Regions from separate parts of the Shewanella submarina genome, predicted to be linked through region 1. Evidence: predicted binding sites of a transcription regulator. Region 1 holds the regulator's gene; each other region holds the start of a gene.
The links. The regulator sigma-54, encoded in region 1, starts transcription at its own class of promoters, with help from an activator protein. The targets are predictions, from matches to a motif close to GTTGGCACGNNNNTNGNNT.
Positions count from the first base shown of each region.

Region 2: a site for sigma-54 is predicted at 2,425-2,443, ahead of glnA (glutamate--ammonia ligase). Genes of this name have one in related genera too.
Region 3: a site for sigma-54 is predicted at 2,167-2,185, ahead of fliE (flagellar hook-basal body complex protein FliE). Genes of this name have one in related genera too.
Region 4: a site for sigma-54 is predicted at 1,970-1,988, ahead of ACFOE0_RS22055 (flagellar hook-length control protein FliK). Genes of this name have one in related genera too.

Region 1 covers NZ_JBHRTD010000001.1:341,143-345,356, forward strand. The annotation lists gene rapZ (RNase adapter RapZ) at 1-692, opposite strand, end outside; gene ptsN (PTS IIA-like nitrogen regulatory protein PtsN) at 689-1,132, opposite strand; gene hpf (ribosome hibernation promoting factor) at 1,135-1,422, opposite strand; gene ACFOE0_RS01550 (RNA polymerase factor sigma-54) at 1,453-2,928, opposite strand; gene lptB (LPS export ABC transporter ATP-binding protein) at 3,074-3,805, opposite strand; gene lptA (lipopolysaccharide transport periplasmic protein LptA) at 3,802-4,214, opposite strand, start outside.
Region 2 covers NZ_JBHRTD010000015.1:29,158-33,371, reverse strand. The annotation lists gene ACFOE0_RS11940 (hypothetical protein) at 30-836, shown strand; gene glnA (glutamate--ammonia ligase) at 909-2,318, opposite strand; gene typA (translational GTPase TypA) at 2,880-4,214, shown strand, end outside.
Region 3 covers NZ_JBHRTD010000018.1:1,106,199-1,110,412, forward strand. The annotation lists gene ACFOE0_RS22015 (sensor histidine kinase) at 1-760, shown strand, start outside; gene ACFOE0_RS22020 (sigma-54-dependent transcriptional regulator) at 760-2,115, shown strand; gene fliE (flagellar hook-basal body complex protein FliE) at 2,239-2,574, shown strand; gene fliF (flagellar basal-body MS-ring/collar protein FliF) at 2,607-4,214, shown strand, end outside.
Region 4 covers NZ_JBHRTD010000018.1:1,112,491-1,116,704, forward strand. The annotation lists gene fliH (flagellar assembly protein FliH) at 1-114, shown strand, start outside; gene fliI (flagellar protein export ATPase FliI) at 83-1,423, shown strand; gene fliJ (flagellar export protein FliJ) at 1,451-1,894, shown strand; gene ACFOE0_RS22055 (flagellar hook-length control protein FliK) at 2,056-3,711, shown strand; gene fliL (flagellar basal body-associated protein FliL) at 3,801-4,214, shown strand, end outside.

The DNA of each region.
Region 1 (4,214 bases):
TGAGGCAACCAGGTCTCCAGCAGGTTTTCAATCTGCCAGATAAATTTGTTCACCAGAGTCTGACGGTTCAGGAAGTCCTGCACCGGCTGATCCAAACCGGTCAAAGGTCGCAGGTCCGGCTCCCAGTGCGGGTTTGGCAGGAAGCGAACATCAAACATAAAATCCGCTTCGGTAGGCATACCATGCTTGAAACCGAAAGACTCGAAGGTGATAACCAACTCTTTCTCAACATGCCCCATCAGAATCTGTCTGACCTTATCACTCAGGTCATAAACATTCAGGGAGGAGGTATCGATAAAGTGGTCCATCATCTTGGACAGGGGCATCAGCAACTGACCTTCCAGCTTAATCGCTTCCTGCAGCGAGGAGTGATTGCGGGAAAGTGGGTGTAAACGCCGGGTTTCACTGTAGCGCTTCAGCAGGATTTCATCGGTTGAGTGCAGATAAAAACTGGTAATTTCAGTGTCTTTCAGCGAGGCAAGCTGCTGCTCCAGTATCTTGTCCTGATCTTTCAGGTTACGCACATCAACGCTGATAGCGACTTGATCTGTAGTGCTTTGCAGCTGCTCAAGCAGTGTCGCAATCATGGACAGTGGCAGATTGTCGACACAGTAGTAGCCGAGATCTTCCAGTGCCCTGAGGGCGACAGATTTTCCTGAGCCACTGCGGCCCGATACGATAACCAGTTTCATGCTGTGATAACCCGAAAGAGTTCTGCGTCGTCCTGTGCTTTACGCAGCTGTTTGACGATCTGTTTGTCACTGAGTTTTTCCGCCATAGCAGACAAAGTCGCCAAATGCTCCTGACACTGCTCCGACGGTACCAATAGCGCAAACAGCAGGTCTACTGGCTGATTATCTATGGCATCGAAGGGAACAGGCTCTGTGCATTTAACCAGAACTGCTATGGGGTGCTCTATACTGGAAAGTCTGCCATGGGGGATGGCAATACCGTTTCCGATTCCTGTGCTGCCTACTTTCTCTCTGGCCAGCAAGCTTTCAAAAACTTCCTGTGAGGAAAGGGTAGGGTACTGAGCGGCAATCAGGTTACTTACCAGCTCGAGTACCTTTTTTTTACTGCCCGGAGTGGCACAGGATGCGCACTCCGGCTGCAGGATGGTACGAAGTTCCATCGTTAGTGTTTTGTCAGCTTCTCTTTGTGTTTAATCACCTGACGATCAAGTTTATCGATCAGGGCGTCGATGGCGGCATACATATCGCTATGCTCAGAAGTTGCGAAGACTTCGCCGCCATTTAAATTCAGTTTTGCTTCTGCAATTTGTTGCAGTTTTTCAACGTTCAGCACAACGTGCACATTATTGATCTGTTCAAAATGGCGTTCAAGCTTGGTGAATTTGTTCTCAACATATTCACGCAATGAATCGGTGATCTCGATATGGTGTCCAGTCAGGTTGATTTGCATAGATAGCTACCTCCTTTGTTCCGGGTAGGGTTATAAACTCTTACGCTGGTTGGAAGGCGGAATCAGCATCGCCTCTCGATACTTGGCGATAGTCCGTCTGGCAACGTTTATTCCCTGTTCTGCCAGAAGCTGGGCCATTTTGCTGTCGCTCAACGGCTTCTTCTGGTTTTCTGCCGCCACCAGTTTCTTGATAAAGGCGCGGATGGCAGTGGACGAGCATTCTCCTCCATCTTCAGTACCGACATGACTGGAGAAGAAGTACTTCAATTCGAAAATCCCTCTGGGGGTGTGCATGTATTTTTGGGTGGTTACCCTGGAAATTGTCGATTCATGCATTTCGACAGCTTCGGCGATATCGTTGAGCACCATAGGCTTCATGGCCTCTTCACCGAATTCAAAAAAGCCCTGTTGGAACTGTACAATACAATTGGCCACTTTCAACAGTGTATCGTTGCGGCTCTCCAGGCTTTTAATAAACCATTTGGCTTCCTGCAGATGACCGCGAATAAACTGGCTGTCCGACTGGTTGCGGGTGCTGCGGGCCATGGCGGCATAATGCTGGTTTACATTCAGTTTGGGCATGCAGTCGGGGTTGAGTTCTACCACCCAGCGGCCACTTTTTTTAGCGACCGAGACATCGGGAATCACGTACTCATCATTCTCGCGGCTAACCAGCAATCCAGGTCTTGGATTCAATGTCTGGATAAGGTTGATCGCCTCTCTCAGGTCATCTTCTTTCAGTCGGGTTTTGCGCATCAGGGTACGAAAATCCCGGTTGGCGATGAGCTCCAGGTGCTCTTTAATCAGCAGTCGGGCATTGTCGATATGGGGGGTGTCCGGTGCGAAGTGATGCAACTGTATCAGCAGGCACTCGCTTAGGTCCCGCGCAGCCACACCAACAGGGTCGAAGTGCTGAATACGTTTGAGTACAGCTTCAACTTCGTCCAGCTCAATTTCGTCATCACCCAGAGCTTCCAGCACCTCTTCAGTGCTTTGTGTCAGATAACCGCGTTCATCGATGGCTTCGATAATGGCGGTGGCGATGGCGTAATCATTTTCGGAGAAAGGGGTAAGGTTCTTTTGCCATTCCAGGTGCTCGTACAGGCCTTCGCTGGTTTCTCCCTGAAAAGGCATATCGTCATCGCGCATGGCGGGGCCAGAGGAGACCGGTGCTGCGGTAAAGACCTCATCCCAGGTGGTGTCCATGGGCAGATCTTCCGGCATGGATTCCTGGGTGACGGCATCGGAGGTTTCAACGCTGGAGCTGTCCTGCGCTGTGGCTGAGTAATCTTCCTGGTCGAATTCGGCGGTGTTGTCTGTAGGGTTATCCTCTGACTCGGAGTCGTACTGCTCCTCGTCCATCTCCAGTAACGGATTGGATTCCAGTGCCTGCTGGATCTCCTGTTGGAGTTCCAGTGATGACAACTGCAACAGACGAATCGCCTGCTGCAGCTGAGGCGTCATAGTTAACTGCTGACCCAGTTTAAGCTGGAGTGACGCTTTCATGTTTACCGCAAATCCCTGTTTAGAATATTTTTAGTGGAAATTCTCGAGAGCCGGATTGTCCATTGGCCTGGGAAAGGTGCGTTTCCTTTGTACCTGATATTCAGGCCGCACCTTTCGGGGGCATTCACAGAGGCATACGCCTTAACTATAGCCTGAATTGTTCGCCCAAGTACACTGCACGCACCTGCTGGTTATCCAGGATCTCTGCCGGGGTACCTTCGGCGATCAAATTGCCGTGGCTGACGATGTAGGCATGCTCACACACGTCCAGGGTTTCCCGTACGTTATGGTCAGTGATCAGGACGCCCAGACCACGGCTTTTAAGCTGTTCAATAATCTTTTTGATGTCTATTACCGAGATAGGGTCAACACCGGCAAAAGGTTCATCCAGCAGAATGAACTTGGGGTTGGCGGCCAGGGCTCTGGCGATCTCTACCCGGCGTCTTTCACCACCAGACAGTGCCATCCCCATGGAATCACGGATATGAGTGATGTTGAACTCTTCCAGCAGGTGCTCTAACTGTTCTTCCCGCTGCTCATTGCTGAGGGCTTTACGGGTTTGCAGTACGGCCATAATGTTATCGCGAACAGACAGCTTACGGAAAATACTGGCTTCCTGAGGCAGATAACCGATACCTTTGCGGGCTCGCATGTGCATGGGATCAAGCGTCAGGTCATCATCATTGATATAGATAGCGCCCTTATCACTTTTCACCAGGCCGACAACCATATAGAAGGTTGTGGTCTTGCCCGCGCCATTGGGGCCCAGCAGGCCAACAACCTGACCGGTTTTGACCTCCAGGCTGACATCTTTTACCACCTGACGGTTTTTGTAACTTTTTGCCAGGTGTTCGGCTTTCAGCGTCAGTTCGCTCATGACTCTGGTTGCTCTTTATCTTGCTGTTGTTCGTCAGACTTCTGCCGCTCTTGCTTCACATCGTTCTGGAAGTTTTCAGGCTTAATAACAGTATGAACTCTGTCATCCGGGTTCTGGTTGCCTTCAGCTTTCATCTGTTGCAGCTGAATGTCATACACAATCCGGGGAGCGGTCACTTTACTGCCGTCCTGTTCAATTTCGGCTGCGCCTACAAGGGTCAGTACCCGCTTACTGATGTTGTAGCGGATCTCATTGGCACTGGCCGTCGCAGGGCGGTCATTGTCCAGTGTCTGGGTGTAAGTGGCAGGCTTGCCAGTGGCGATAAGAATCGTTTCGCCATCGCCCTGGCTGGCACTGAGTTCATCCGCGAGAATCTTGATGCTGCCCTGGGTAACTACTACCGGGCCGT
Region 2 (4,214 bases), on a different contig from region 1:
CAGTAAGCCAGGGAAAAGGGGCTTGAAGTATGGTTCGACAGGTAATTCTCAGCGGTCTGGCCGGAGTGGCCATTGGTTATGGTGCGGCCTGGATGATGGGGAGTGATGAGGTTGTTCCTCAGCCCGTAGATATGGCTGTGGATACTGATGAGCTTAAGCGGCTGAGAAGTGAAGTGGCGATGCAGCAACTTGAGAATGAGCTCTTGATGAAGATGGTCAAAGCCGGGCTCAACGGAGATATTGCCGGACATATGGAAACCTACAGGCAACTGCCGGGCAGGCAAAGGGCCGATACAAATACGGCTGGTATGCAAGTCAGGCAAAGTCCGACTCATTCTGACGTACAAATTGAAGAACCTGTATCCAGAGTGGCACCGGATGCCTTTATCTCACGGATTCAGCAGGCCGATGTCGCTCTGCAAAAGCAGGCGTTGAGTGAAGGTTGGGCCATGGGGCGTCAGTTGAGCGAAGCCAGAAGAGAACTTTGGCAGGAAGCCAAAGAGACCCTGAATGAGCAGGAGTATCTTTCCGGTCTGCACGCCGCAGGCTTGCCCAATATGCTTTACTTTGCCGGAGCTAAAAGCTCAGAGCTTAAATCTCTGGGGCTGGAGTATGGCGATGTGCTGACTCATGTGGCGGGTATTCGGGTATTTAACCGGGATGACCTCAGATTGCAGCTGGAGAACTTTGGTTCCAAAAGTACTCTGGAGTTGACTTTTTCACGCAAGGGCGATCCCATTAAGGTGCAGGTGACAGATCTGAACAGATCCGTTGAGCTGCATGGGGATTCAGTGGCGCCGGATAAACTTTATTCCAAAGCCCGTCGTGGCAGTTGAGGTTGGTGGGCTCAAGTATACAAATGAAAAACCCCGCCAGGGCGGGGTTTTGTGTATCACTGCAGCCGGGAATTACAGGCTGTAGTACATTTCGAATTCCAGTGGGTGAGTAGTACGGCTCACACGCTCGGCTTCAGCAGTCTTCAGGGCGATGTAAGAATCGATGAAGTCATCGCTGAATACGCCACCCTTGGTCAGGAACTCACGGTCTGCATCCAGTGCAGCCAGTGCCACTTCCAGAGATTCAGCAACAGTTGGGATCTCAGCTGCTTCTTCTGCTGGCAGGTCATACAGATCCTTGTCCATAGCTTCGCCCGGATGGATCTTGTTCTGAATACCGTCCAGACCAGCCATCAGCAGAGCCGCAAAGCCCAGGTATGGGTTGGCAGTTGGGTCTGGGAAGCGAGTCTCGATACGACGAGCCTTGGCGCTTGGTACAACCGGGATACGGATTGAAGCGCTGCGGTTACGGGCAGAGTAAGCCAGCATAACAGGTGCTTCGAAGTGCGGTACCAGACGCTTGTAAGAGTTGGTGCTTGGGTTGGTGAAAGCGTTCAGGGCACGGGCGTGCTTGATGATACCGCCAATGTAGTACAGAGCAGTTTCAGACAGGCCGCCGTACTTGTCACCGGCAAACAGGTTAACGCCATCTTTGGCCAGAGACTGGTGAACGTGCATACCGCTGCCGTTGTCGCCAACGATTGGCTTAGGCATAAAGGTAGCTGTCTTACCGTAAGCGTGTGCCATGTTATGCACCACATACTTCAGGATCTGAATTTCATCAGCCTTCTTGGTCAGAGTGTTAAAGCGAGTCGCGATTTCGTTCTGACCGGCAGTGGCTACTTCGTGGTGATGAGCTTCAACAACCTGGCCCATCTCTTCCAGTACCAGACACATGGCAGAGCGCAGGTCCTGAGAAGAATCAACCGGAGCAACCGGGAAGTAACCGCCTTTAACCATAGGACGGTGACCTGTGTTGCCATCTTCATAAGAGGTGCCTGAGTTCCATGCGGCTTCGCGGGCATCAATCTTCACGAAAGTACCGCTCATATCGGTACCGAAACGTACGTCGTCGAACAGGAAGAACTCTGGCTCAGGACCGATCAGTACAGTGTCTGCAATGCCGGTACTGCGCATAAACTCTTCTGCAGCCTTGGCGATAGAGCGAGGGTCACGGTTGTAGCCCTGCATAGTACCTGGCTCAAGGATGTCACAACGGATCAGCGCAGTGGTTTCTTCAGTAAATGGGTCCAGCAGGAAAGTGCTTGGGTCTGGCATCAGTACCATGTCTGATTCGTTGATGCCTTTCCAACCCTGAATGGAGGAGCCGTCAAACATTTTACCTTCTTCAAAGAAGTCAGCGTCTACCTGATGGGTAGGAATAGAAACGTGCTGCTCTTTACCTTTGGTATCGGTAAAACGTAGGTCTACAAATTTTACTTCGTTTTCAGCCAGTTGTTGTAAAACTGCTTCGTATGACATGCTAAGCCTCCGCTGGAATAAAGGTAGGGTACCTTCAAATCAAATTAGTATGCTGTGTAGGGCACCAGCTTATCTATGCTGGCTTATCTCAATCTTGCCAACCATATTGCCAGACTTGTGCCAAAAATATAACTCATTGATATTAAAGTTTTATGTGATTTATGATGCACCAATAAATCTCCATGTTGCACCAGTATAGTGCATGTTGTGGATCTTTGTGGTGCATCCAATCAGGGCTGAACCAATCTGGTGCGGTTACCTCAAGCCAGGCTGGTAGCAGTGCAAGCCAGGCGGGTTTGAGTCGGCATTATCTGTTCGCTCTAAATCAGTCTTTCTGGGCAGGAGCCTTGTGTCTGGCAACAAGAATGAAAGTCGGTTAATAAACGCACAATTGAAATGTGCAAAAAATAATCCTGTGCGACAATGCGCTGGTGGAGTAGAATAGCCCACTTTTTACGGTTGTGGCCCAATTGTGGCGGCATCCGCAAGCTCTTTTGTCCTGATGCGCATAGGGCGTGTCCCAGGCAAATTCCAATTTAATGATGGTATAGAGGTTTATCCGTGCTGGAAAAATTAAGAAACATCGCGATTATCGCGCACGTTGACCATGGTAAGACTACCCTGGTTGACAAGCTGCTGGCTCAGTCAGGTACCCTGGCAACCCGTGGCGAAGCGACTGAGCGGGTGATGGACTCCAACGATCTGGAAAAAGAACGTGGTATCACGATTCTGGCCAAAAACACCGCCATCAAGTGGAACGACTACCGTATCAACATCGTAGATACTCCTGGACACGCTGACTTCGGTGGTGAAGTAGAGCGCGTTCTGTCTATGGTTGACTCTGTACTGCTGCTGGTTGATGCCCAGGACGGTCCAATGCCACAGACTCGCTTCGTAACCCAGAAAGCCTTTGCTCAGGGTCTGAAGCCTATCGTTGTTATCAACAAAATCGACCGTCCAGGCGCACGTCCTGACTGGGTAATCGATCAGGTATTCGATCTGTTCGACAACCTGGGTGCTACCGATGAGCAGCTGGACTTCCCAATCGTTTACGCTTCTGCACTGAACGGTTTTGCTTCTCTGGATCCAGATGAGCAAAGTGAAGATATGACTCCACTGTTCCAGACCATCGTAGATCAGGTATCTCCACCAGATGCTGATGCTGATGGCGGTTTCCAGATGCAGATCTCTCAGCTGGACTACAACTCTTACGTGGGTGTTATCGGTGTTGGCCGTATCAAGCGTGGTAGCGTGAAGACCAACCAGCAGGTGACTGTTGTTGGTGCTGACGGCAAGACCCGTAACGGTAAAGTTGGCCAGGTACTGGGCTACATGGGTCTGGATCGTCACGAAGTTGATATGGCGCAAGCCGGTGACATCGTGGCTATTACTGGTCTGGGTGAGCTGAAGATCTCTGACACCATCTGTGCTGTTGGCGCTGTAGAAGCTCTGCCTCCACTGACTGTTGATGAGCCAACCATGACCATGACCTTCCAGGTGAACACTTCTCCGTTCGCTGGTAAAGAAGGTAAGTACGTGACTTCACGTAATATTCTGGAGCGTCTGGAGCAGGAACTGGTTCACAACGTAGCACTGCGCGTTGAAGAAACAGAAAGCCCTGATCGTTTCCGTGTATCCGGTCGTGGTGAACTGCACCTGTCTATCCTGATCGAAAACATGCGTCGTGAAGGTTATGAGCTGGCAGTATCCCGTCCAGAAGTAATCATCAAGGATATCGATGGCGAGAAGTGCGAGCCATACGAAACTCTGACTGTTGACGTTGAAGAAGAGCACCAGGGTGGTGTGATTGAGCGTCTGGGTACCCGTAAAGCTGACATGAAAGACATGCAGCTGGATGGTAAAGGTCGTGTACGTATCGACTTCATCATCCCAAGC
Region 3 (4,214 bases), on a different contig from region 1:
GCCTGGTCAGCTGATTGTATTGACTGATCTGACTGAAACCCGCCTGTTGCAAAAAAACCTGTCTCACCTTCAGCGGTTGTCAGCGCTGGGCAAAATGGTTGCCACGCTGGCGCATCAAATCCGCACTCCTTTATCTGCTGCACTTCTGTATGCCTCCAATCTTGGCAGTGCCACGCTGCAGCCGGACTCCAGAAACCGTTTCCAGCAAAAGCTGGTGGACAGGCTCAATGATCTTGAGCGTCAGGTTAACGACATGCTGCTGATGGCCAAAGGCCGTCAGGATGGTATGGCGGAAAGCCTGCAGTTACAGACAGTATTGGATGCTGTGATGGCCAACTGTGAGCCGATCGCCAAACGTCAGTCGGCGGTCATTAGCCGTGATGAACACAGTGAGGGTATGGTCCTTGGCAACAGCAATGCCCTTGCCAGTGCCATTGGCAATTTGGTGATGAATAGTCTGGAAGCGGGGGCGTCACAGGTTGCTCTGGTCACCCGGGAGCAAGGTGGCAGTCTTGTATTGCAGGTGATAGACAACGGCAAGGGACTGGATACCAAGTTACAGCAACAGGTACTGGAACCTTTCTTTACCACCAAGGCGCAGGGAACCGGACTTGGTCTGGCCGTCGTGCAATCGGTTATCCGTAATCATGGTGGCCAACTGCAGCTGAGTTGCCAGCCCGGCAAAGGTTGCATAGCCACTGTGACCCTGCCTTTGTGTCAGCACAGCCAGGCAGCTGAAAAACAACCGGAGGCAATCTGATGGTACAGGCAAAAATACTGTTGGTTGAAGACGACCACTCATTGCGCGAAGCACTGCAGGATACGCTGATGCTGGGACAGTATGAGTGTATTACCTGCTGTGACGGTGAAGAGGCCATTATTGCGCTCAAATCCAATACTGTGGATATGGTGATTACTGATGTTCAGATGCCGGGGGTCGATGGCATGGGGCTGCTGAATTTTCTGCAGCAGAATTATCCCAAGATCCCTGTGTTGCTGATGACGGCGTATGCCACGGTCAATAACGCGGTCAATGCTATTAAACTGGGAGCCGTGGATTACCTGGCCAAGCCATTTGCGCCGGAGGTACTGCTGAATCAGGTCAGTCGTTATCTGCCGACAAAAGCGCCGGGCAATGACCCTGTGGTCGCCGATGAACGCAGTCATGCGTTGCTGGCTCTGGCTCAGCGTGTTGCGACTTCCGACGCTTCAGTGATGATTACTGGCCCAAGCGGCAGTGGTAAAGAGGTGATGGCCCAGTATATCCACAGACACAGCAACCGACAGGATGAACCTTTTGTTGCTATCAACTGCGCAGCCATCCCTGAGAATATGCTGGAAGCCACTTTGTTCGGTTATGAGAAAGGGGCCTTTACCGGTGCCTATCAGGCCTGTCCCGGTAAGTTTGAGCAAGCCCAGGGCGGCACTTTGCTGCTGGACGAGATCTCCGAGATGGATTTGGGGCTGCAGGCCAAGCTGCTACGGGTGCTGCAAGAAAGAGAAGTGGAAAGACTGGGTGGTCGCAAGACTATCAAGCTGAATGTCAGAGTACTGGCTACATCCAACCGGGACCTCAAGCAGATGGCTGTAGAAGGCGGATTCCGCGAAGACCTTTATTACCGAATCAATGTGTTTCCGCTGGCCTGGCCTGCACTGTGCGAGCGTCCAAAGGATATTCTGCCTTTGGCTGAGCATCTGCTGGGACGTCACAGTCAGCAACAGGGAATGACTCATCCCCCAATACTGGATGATGACGCCAGACATAAGTTGCTTGCCCATCGCTGGCCGGGGAACGTGCGGGAACTGGATAACGTGATGCAAAGAGCCTTGATCCTGGCACAGGGCGGCAGGGTGGTTGCCGACGATATTATTCTGGATCTGCAGGATGTGCCCATGGCCATGAGTACGCCTGTTGAGCAACCTATGAGCCAGGACGTTTCAGCAGACAGTCTTGGACGGGAACTGCAGGCGCAGGAGCATGTCATTATTCTGGAGACGCTGAGTCAGTGTAACGGCAGCCGTAAACAGGTGGCCGAGAAGCTGGGGATCAGTGCCAGAACCCTGAGATACAAGATGGCGAAAATGCGCGAACTGGGCATTGAGCTGCCTGCCTAACTCCTTCATATTTTTCAAAGAGAAAGCAGGCCAATTGGCCTGCTTTTTCAGTTTGGCAAACTAATTGCATTAACTCATGTAAGGGATATTGACTCGTCAACAATTCGACGCCAGGAGTCCAGCATGCAGATTACAGACAACCCACTAATGATGGAAATGCAACGCCTCAGAGGAGAAGTTGCGCCTTCACAGGGGCTTGAAACTCAGGTTACCCAGCAGGTTAACAACACCAGTGGTGCCGATTTCAGTGCTTTGCTGTCTCAGGCTTTGGGGACAGTCACTGAGCTGCAGTCAAACTCTGCTCAGCTGGCTACCCGTTTAGAGATGGGGGACTCCAGGGTCACCCTGTCAGACACTGTGATTGCCAGAGAGAAGGCCAGCGTCGCTTTCGAAGCAACAGTGCAGGTTCGCAACAAGTTTGTTGAGGCCTATAAAGAAATTATGAGCATGCCGGTGTAATGCCAGGACAGGAGTGAGCTGTGAGTACTGAAATGGTTGTGGGCAGTGGAGATTCGGCAGATGCCGCCACTGCACAGGAAAACAAACCCGGCGTGGTTGCCAGTATGGGCGGAGTGGATGTGTTAAAGCAGATCACTATGATTCTCGCGCTGGCTATCTGTTTGGCTGTCGCCGTATTTATTATGTTCTGGGCGCAGGAGCCAGAGTATCGTCCGCTGGGCAAGATGGATACCCAGCAGATGGTTGAGGTATTGGATGCCCTGGATAAGGCCAGAATCCCCTACGAAATAGACGTCGATGTTATCAAGGTACCGGAAGAGCAGTATCAGGAAGTCAAAATGCTGCTGTCCCGGGAAGGTGTTGATGCCATTGGGGCCGGTGAGCAGGACTATCTCAGCAAGGATTCAGGCTTTGGTGTAAGCCAGCGTATGGAACGTGCGCGTCTGAAAGCCAGCCAGGAGCAGAATCTGGCCCGTGCCATTGAAGAGCTCAACAGTATTAACCGTGCCAAAGTAATTCTGGCACTGCCCAAGGAAAATGTATTCGCCCGCCATCGCAGCCAGCCAAGCGCAACTGTGGTACTGACCACTCGTCGTGCCGGCCTTGATCAGGGTGAAGTGGACGCCGTAGTGGATATTGTGGCGTCAGCGGTTGAAGGTTTGGATCCAACCCGGGTGACAGTGACAGACGCCAATGGCCGTTTGCTTAACTCCGGCAGCCAGACAGGTGTCTCTGCCCGTGCCAGACGTGAGCTTGAGCTGGTGCAGCAGAAGGAAGCTGAATACCGGGCCAAGGTTGAATCTATTCTTATCCCTATTCTGGGCCCTGAGAACTTTACATCTCAGGTCGATGTGAATCTTGATTTCACTGCCGTGGAAGAGACTGCACAACGTTATAACCCGGATCTGCCAGCTCTGCGCAGTGAGATGACGGTTGAAAACAACTCCAACGGTCAAACCATTGGCGGCATTCCCGGCGCGTTGACCAATCAGCCTCCTATGGAAGCCAATATTCCACAGAATGCGGCAGATGCCGCGGCAGCCAGTTCAGAATCCAGTGGCAGTAGCCACAGAGAGGCAACCCGCAACTATGAGCTGGATACGGTTATCAGTCATACCCGTCAGCAGGTGGGCAATGTTCGTCGCGTCAGTGTTTCTGTGGCTGTGGACTTTAAAGCCGGTGCTGCCGCTGAAAATGGCGAAGTGACCCGGGTTCCCCGTACCGCAGAGGAGCTGGCCAATATTCGCCGTTTAATTGAAGGAGCTATTGGTTTCAGCACCCAGAGAGGCGATGCCATCGAAGTGGTGACAGTACCCTTTATGGATCAGTTGGTGGAGTCTGGCCCGGCGCCGGAAATGTGGGAACAGCCCTGGTTCTGGCGAGCAGTTAAACTGGTATTGGGGGCTCTGGTTATTCTGGTGCTTATCCTGGCTGTGGTAAGGCCTATGCTCAAGCGCCTTATCTACCCCGACGCGGACAATATGCCCGATGAACCTGGACTGGGTAATGAGCTGGCAGAAATTGAAGACCAATATGCTGCCGATACCCTGGGTATGCTCAAGCCCCATGATTCAGAGTACTCCTATGCAGAAGACGGCTCCATCACCATTCCGGATCTGCACAAGGATGACGACATGATT
Region 4 (4,214 bases), on a different contig from region 1:
TTGAGCAGTGAGCATCAGCCGATTGCCAGCGGTGAAGGTGAATCAAACATTGCAGAGCAGGCTGATAAGCAGGAGGCAGATGATGGACAGCAGCAAGAGCCAACTGCTGACTAATATCCGTAAACAGCAGCACAGCATTCCCCCTTATCGTCCTGTAGCTAGCGGTCAGTTGGTACGTGTGGTGGGGTTAACCCTGGAGGCTTGTGGTTGCCGCGCGCCTGTGGGCAGTCTGTGCGCCATTGAGACCATGGGTGGCGAGATGGTCGCCGAAGTCGTGGGTTTTGATGATGAACTGCTTTATCTGATGCCGGTGGATGAACTTCTGGGGGTACTGCCCGGAGCCAGAGTCACACCACTGGGAGAGAAAAGCCGTCTGCCGGTGGGGTTGGCACTGCTTGGAAGAGTATTGGATGGCAGTGGTCAGCCTCTTGACGGGCTGGGACCGCTTAAAACCAGTGAAACGGCACCGGCACACAGTCAACCTATCAACCCTCTGACCCGCGAGGCGATCACTCAACCTTTGGATGTTGGGGTGCGGGCAATCAATGCCATGTTGACCGTAGGTAAGGGCCAGCGCATGGGGCTGTTTGCTGGCTCGGGTGTAGGTAAAAGTGTGCTGATGGGCATGATGACCCGGGGCACGGCTGCCGATATCGTGGTGGTTGGTCTGGTGGGGGAACGTGGCCGTGAGGTGAAAGAGTTTATTGATGAGATCCTGGGTGAGCACGGGCGGGCAAGATCCGTGGTCGTTGCTGCTCCAGCTGATAACTCACCATTAATGCGTTTACGCGCCTGCGAAACGGCAACCCGTGTCGCTGAGTATTTCAGAGAGCTGGGGTACAGCGTACTGCTGTTGATGGACAGTCTCACCCGATATGCTCAGGCCCAGCGGGAAGTGGCTCTGGCTGTGGGTGAGCCCCCGGCAACCAAAGGTTATCCGCCATCAGTATTTGCTCGTTTGCCACGCCTGGTTGAGCGTGCCGGCAATGGCGCCCCGGGAGAGGGCTCAATTACTGCTTTCTATACGGTACTGACCGAAGGGGATGACCTGCAGGATCCTATTGCCGATGCCGCAAGGGCGATTCTGGATGGTCATATCGTGCTGTCCCGAACCCTGGCAGATGCAGGACATTATCCCGCGATTGATATTGAGGCTTCTATCAGCCGGGTCGCGCCTATGGTGATATCACCTGAGCACCTTGATGCCATGCGTAAGGTGAAACAAACCTATTCCCTCTATCAACAAAACCGCGACCTTATTTCTATTGGTGCTTACAGTCAGGGCAGTGATCCCAGAGTGGATAACGCCATCAGGTTACAACCGGCGATGAATGCGTTTTTGCGTCAGACCATGAAGGAAACCGTGTCGCTGGAAAGCAGTCAATTGATGATGACTCAGATGGCCGCGCAGTGTCAGGTCTAGCGTCGGATGTAGTCTGGGAGAAGTTGAATGGCTAAAGATCCTTTGTTCACCGTTTTGTCCCTGGCCAAAGAGGCTGAAGAGCAGGCGGCACTGCAGTTGCGGGCTGCCCGGGGCGAGCTGCAAAAGCGTCAGGCCCAGTTGCAGGCGCTTAACAGCTATCGTCTTGAGTATATGCAACAGCTGAAAGATAAAGCCGGTGGCCATATCAGTGTGACTTTTTACCAGCAGTTTCATAAGTTCATCAAGCAGATTGATGATGCAATTGAGCAGCAGGTTAACTCGGTCGCCGAAGGCCAGGAGATGCAACAGCACAGGCAGCAAAACTGGCTGCAGAAACAGCAAAAGCGTAAGGCTGTAGAGCAGTTACTGGACAAGAAAGCCAAAGCAGCCGAGCAAAGGATGGTGAGACTGGAGCAGAAGCAAACCGATGAGTTCGCCATGCAACAGTTTCATCGACGTAATCTGAGATAGTGCCCTTTGCGAAACCTGTCGTTGATTCTTTCCCGCCCCAACTTCTTATCGATTTAACCACCCTAACCTAAGGTTTTTGGCAAGGTATTTGCTTTACATATTCCAGTCTATTGTGACTGTCGGCGGAATGACACAAGACCGACAGAATAGCGGAGGTTAATATGCAGCAGGTCAGTTCTATTCTTCTGGGTGGCAATAAAGCCCCTTCCGGCTCGAACAAAGAGAGTCAGGGAGAAGGCTTTTCAGAGATGTTTTCCGAGATCCAGAAGCAATACCAGGACGCCGAAACCCATGAGGCAGCCAGGGCGCAGAAAGGCTCTGTAACCCTTGATGACACTGAAGAAGTCAGCAATGTGGACGAGTCTATGCTGGCGCAGCAAGGCGTGTCTGATGAGGAGGTCCGCGCTGAGGCGTCTGAAGAAGAGTTGAAGCTGGTGGCTGAAGAAGAGGTTGAGTCCGGGCTTTCTGGCCAGGAGGATACTGAAAGTGACGCTATACCTGCTGCAGTGGATCTGCTGTTCGCGCAAATCGGTCTGGCCCAGAATTGGCAGACTAAGCCCGAGGGGGGCGTTGAGTTGCCGCCAGAGGGGGAAATAATTGTCCACCTACAAAGCAATCCCGGCAAAGTCGAAGGGTTGGAGCAGCTGATGACTCTGCTGGGCAGTGATGAGGTTGACCCTGCTGAGATTGAAAAGCTGCTTGCTCAGCAGCCAGAGCTGAAAAGCCTGATTGGGGCGTTATTGTCTTCTGACCCGGAGATAAAAGGTAAAGTGGACGCAATGTCCACCCTGATCAAAGAGGGAGAACTTGATCTGCAAGCCCTTTCCAGGCTGACCGATATTCCTGTCACCAGTCTGGCCAAAATGGACAAGGCTGAGTTGCAGGCTCTTATTTCAAAGCTGGATATGTTGCCGCCAAAGATACAGCAGCAACTCACTGCTCTAATTGAAAAGAATGTGCAGCCTATCAAGGCTGAAAACAGTGTGGGTAAGGGTGGAGAGCTGCCAACCAGTGGTCGTGACGCTCAGATTCCCAGTACAGCTGCACAGACTGCTGAGCCGAGCAAAACTCAAAATGCATTAAGCGCCTCCACTTCTGTGACAGCCTCGTCTCAGACTGCGCTATCAGCAAACCGTGAAGAGCTGCCAAAGCACAATCCTGATATCAAATTGCTTACACCTGAGCTGGTTGGCAAAGGTGAAAAGATTAGCTTGTCCGATGCCGCTGTCCAACTGCAAAGGGCTGAATTGACTCTGACTGCGGGAGATGCAGAAGATGCTGCCGAAAGAGTCAATCAACTGACGCAGAACCAGGGCGCGATGACCCAAACTCACCGCAGCGAAGTTCCTCAATTCCAGCTTTCTGTGCGCCAGGGACAGGAAGCTCAGGTGCAACAGCAGAATATGGTTCAAAAGTTTGCGCCTTTGATGCAGCAGCAACTGGTCAATATGGTGAGTAAAGGGATCGGGCAGGCAGAGATTCGACTGGACCCGCCTGAGCTGGGGCAGATGATGGTCAGGATCCAGGTCAACGGTGACCAAACTCAGGTGCAGTTCCAGGCGATGCAGCAGCAAACCCGGGACATGCTGGAACAGGCCATCCCCAGACTGAGAGAAATGCTGCAGTCACAGGGAATGGAGTTGGCAGACAGTCAGGTTTCATCCCAGGACAGTTCATCCGGTGGTCAGGGAGACGGCGAAGCCAATAGCGCTTCAGGCGGTAATAACCCGGATTCGGATGAAAATGCAGCAGACGCTCAGACAAGTACAATAAATCCGACCCGCACAGGAACCTCAGGTATAGATTATTACGCCTGAGTGAGTAACCTATACTGGAAGTCAGGAGTCGGAATATAAATGAAATTATTCCGGGACTTAGCGGGTAGATAAAACACAAGGATGCAAATATGGCTGACGAATTGGAATTGGAAGAAACAGAAAAGCCCAAAGGCAAAGGTAAGCTGTTTCTGATTATCGGTATTGTGGTGGTTTTGCTTGGCGGTGGTGCGGCGGCATTTCTGATGATGGGAGGTGAAGAACCTGCCGCAGAAGAAGCTGCATCCGGCGGAGAAGCTGTTGCGCAAGTTGAAGAAACCAATACCGGGGAAGCCAAGTATGTGGGAATGCCCAGACCCTTCCTGTTTAACCTTGCCGGACCTCAAAAGAGTCGGCTGGTCGAAATCAAAGTGCAGTTAATGGTACGCGGTGACGAAAATGAAGTGACCGCCAAGAAGCACATTCCCCTTATTGAAGACGCGCTGCTGTCCACATTCAGTACCGCAGATGTCAGCAAGTTAAAAACTCAGGTTGGTAAAGATGAC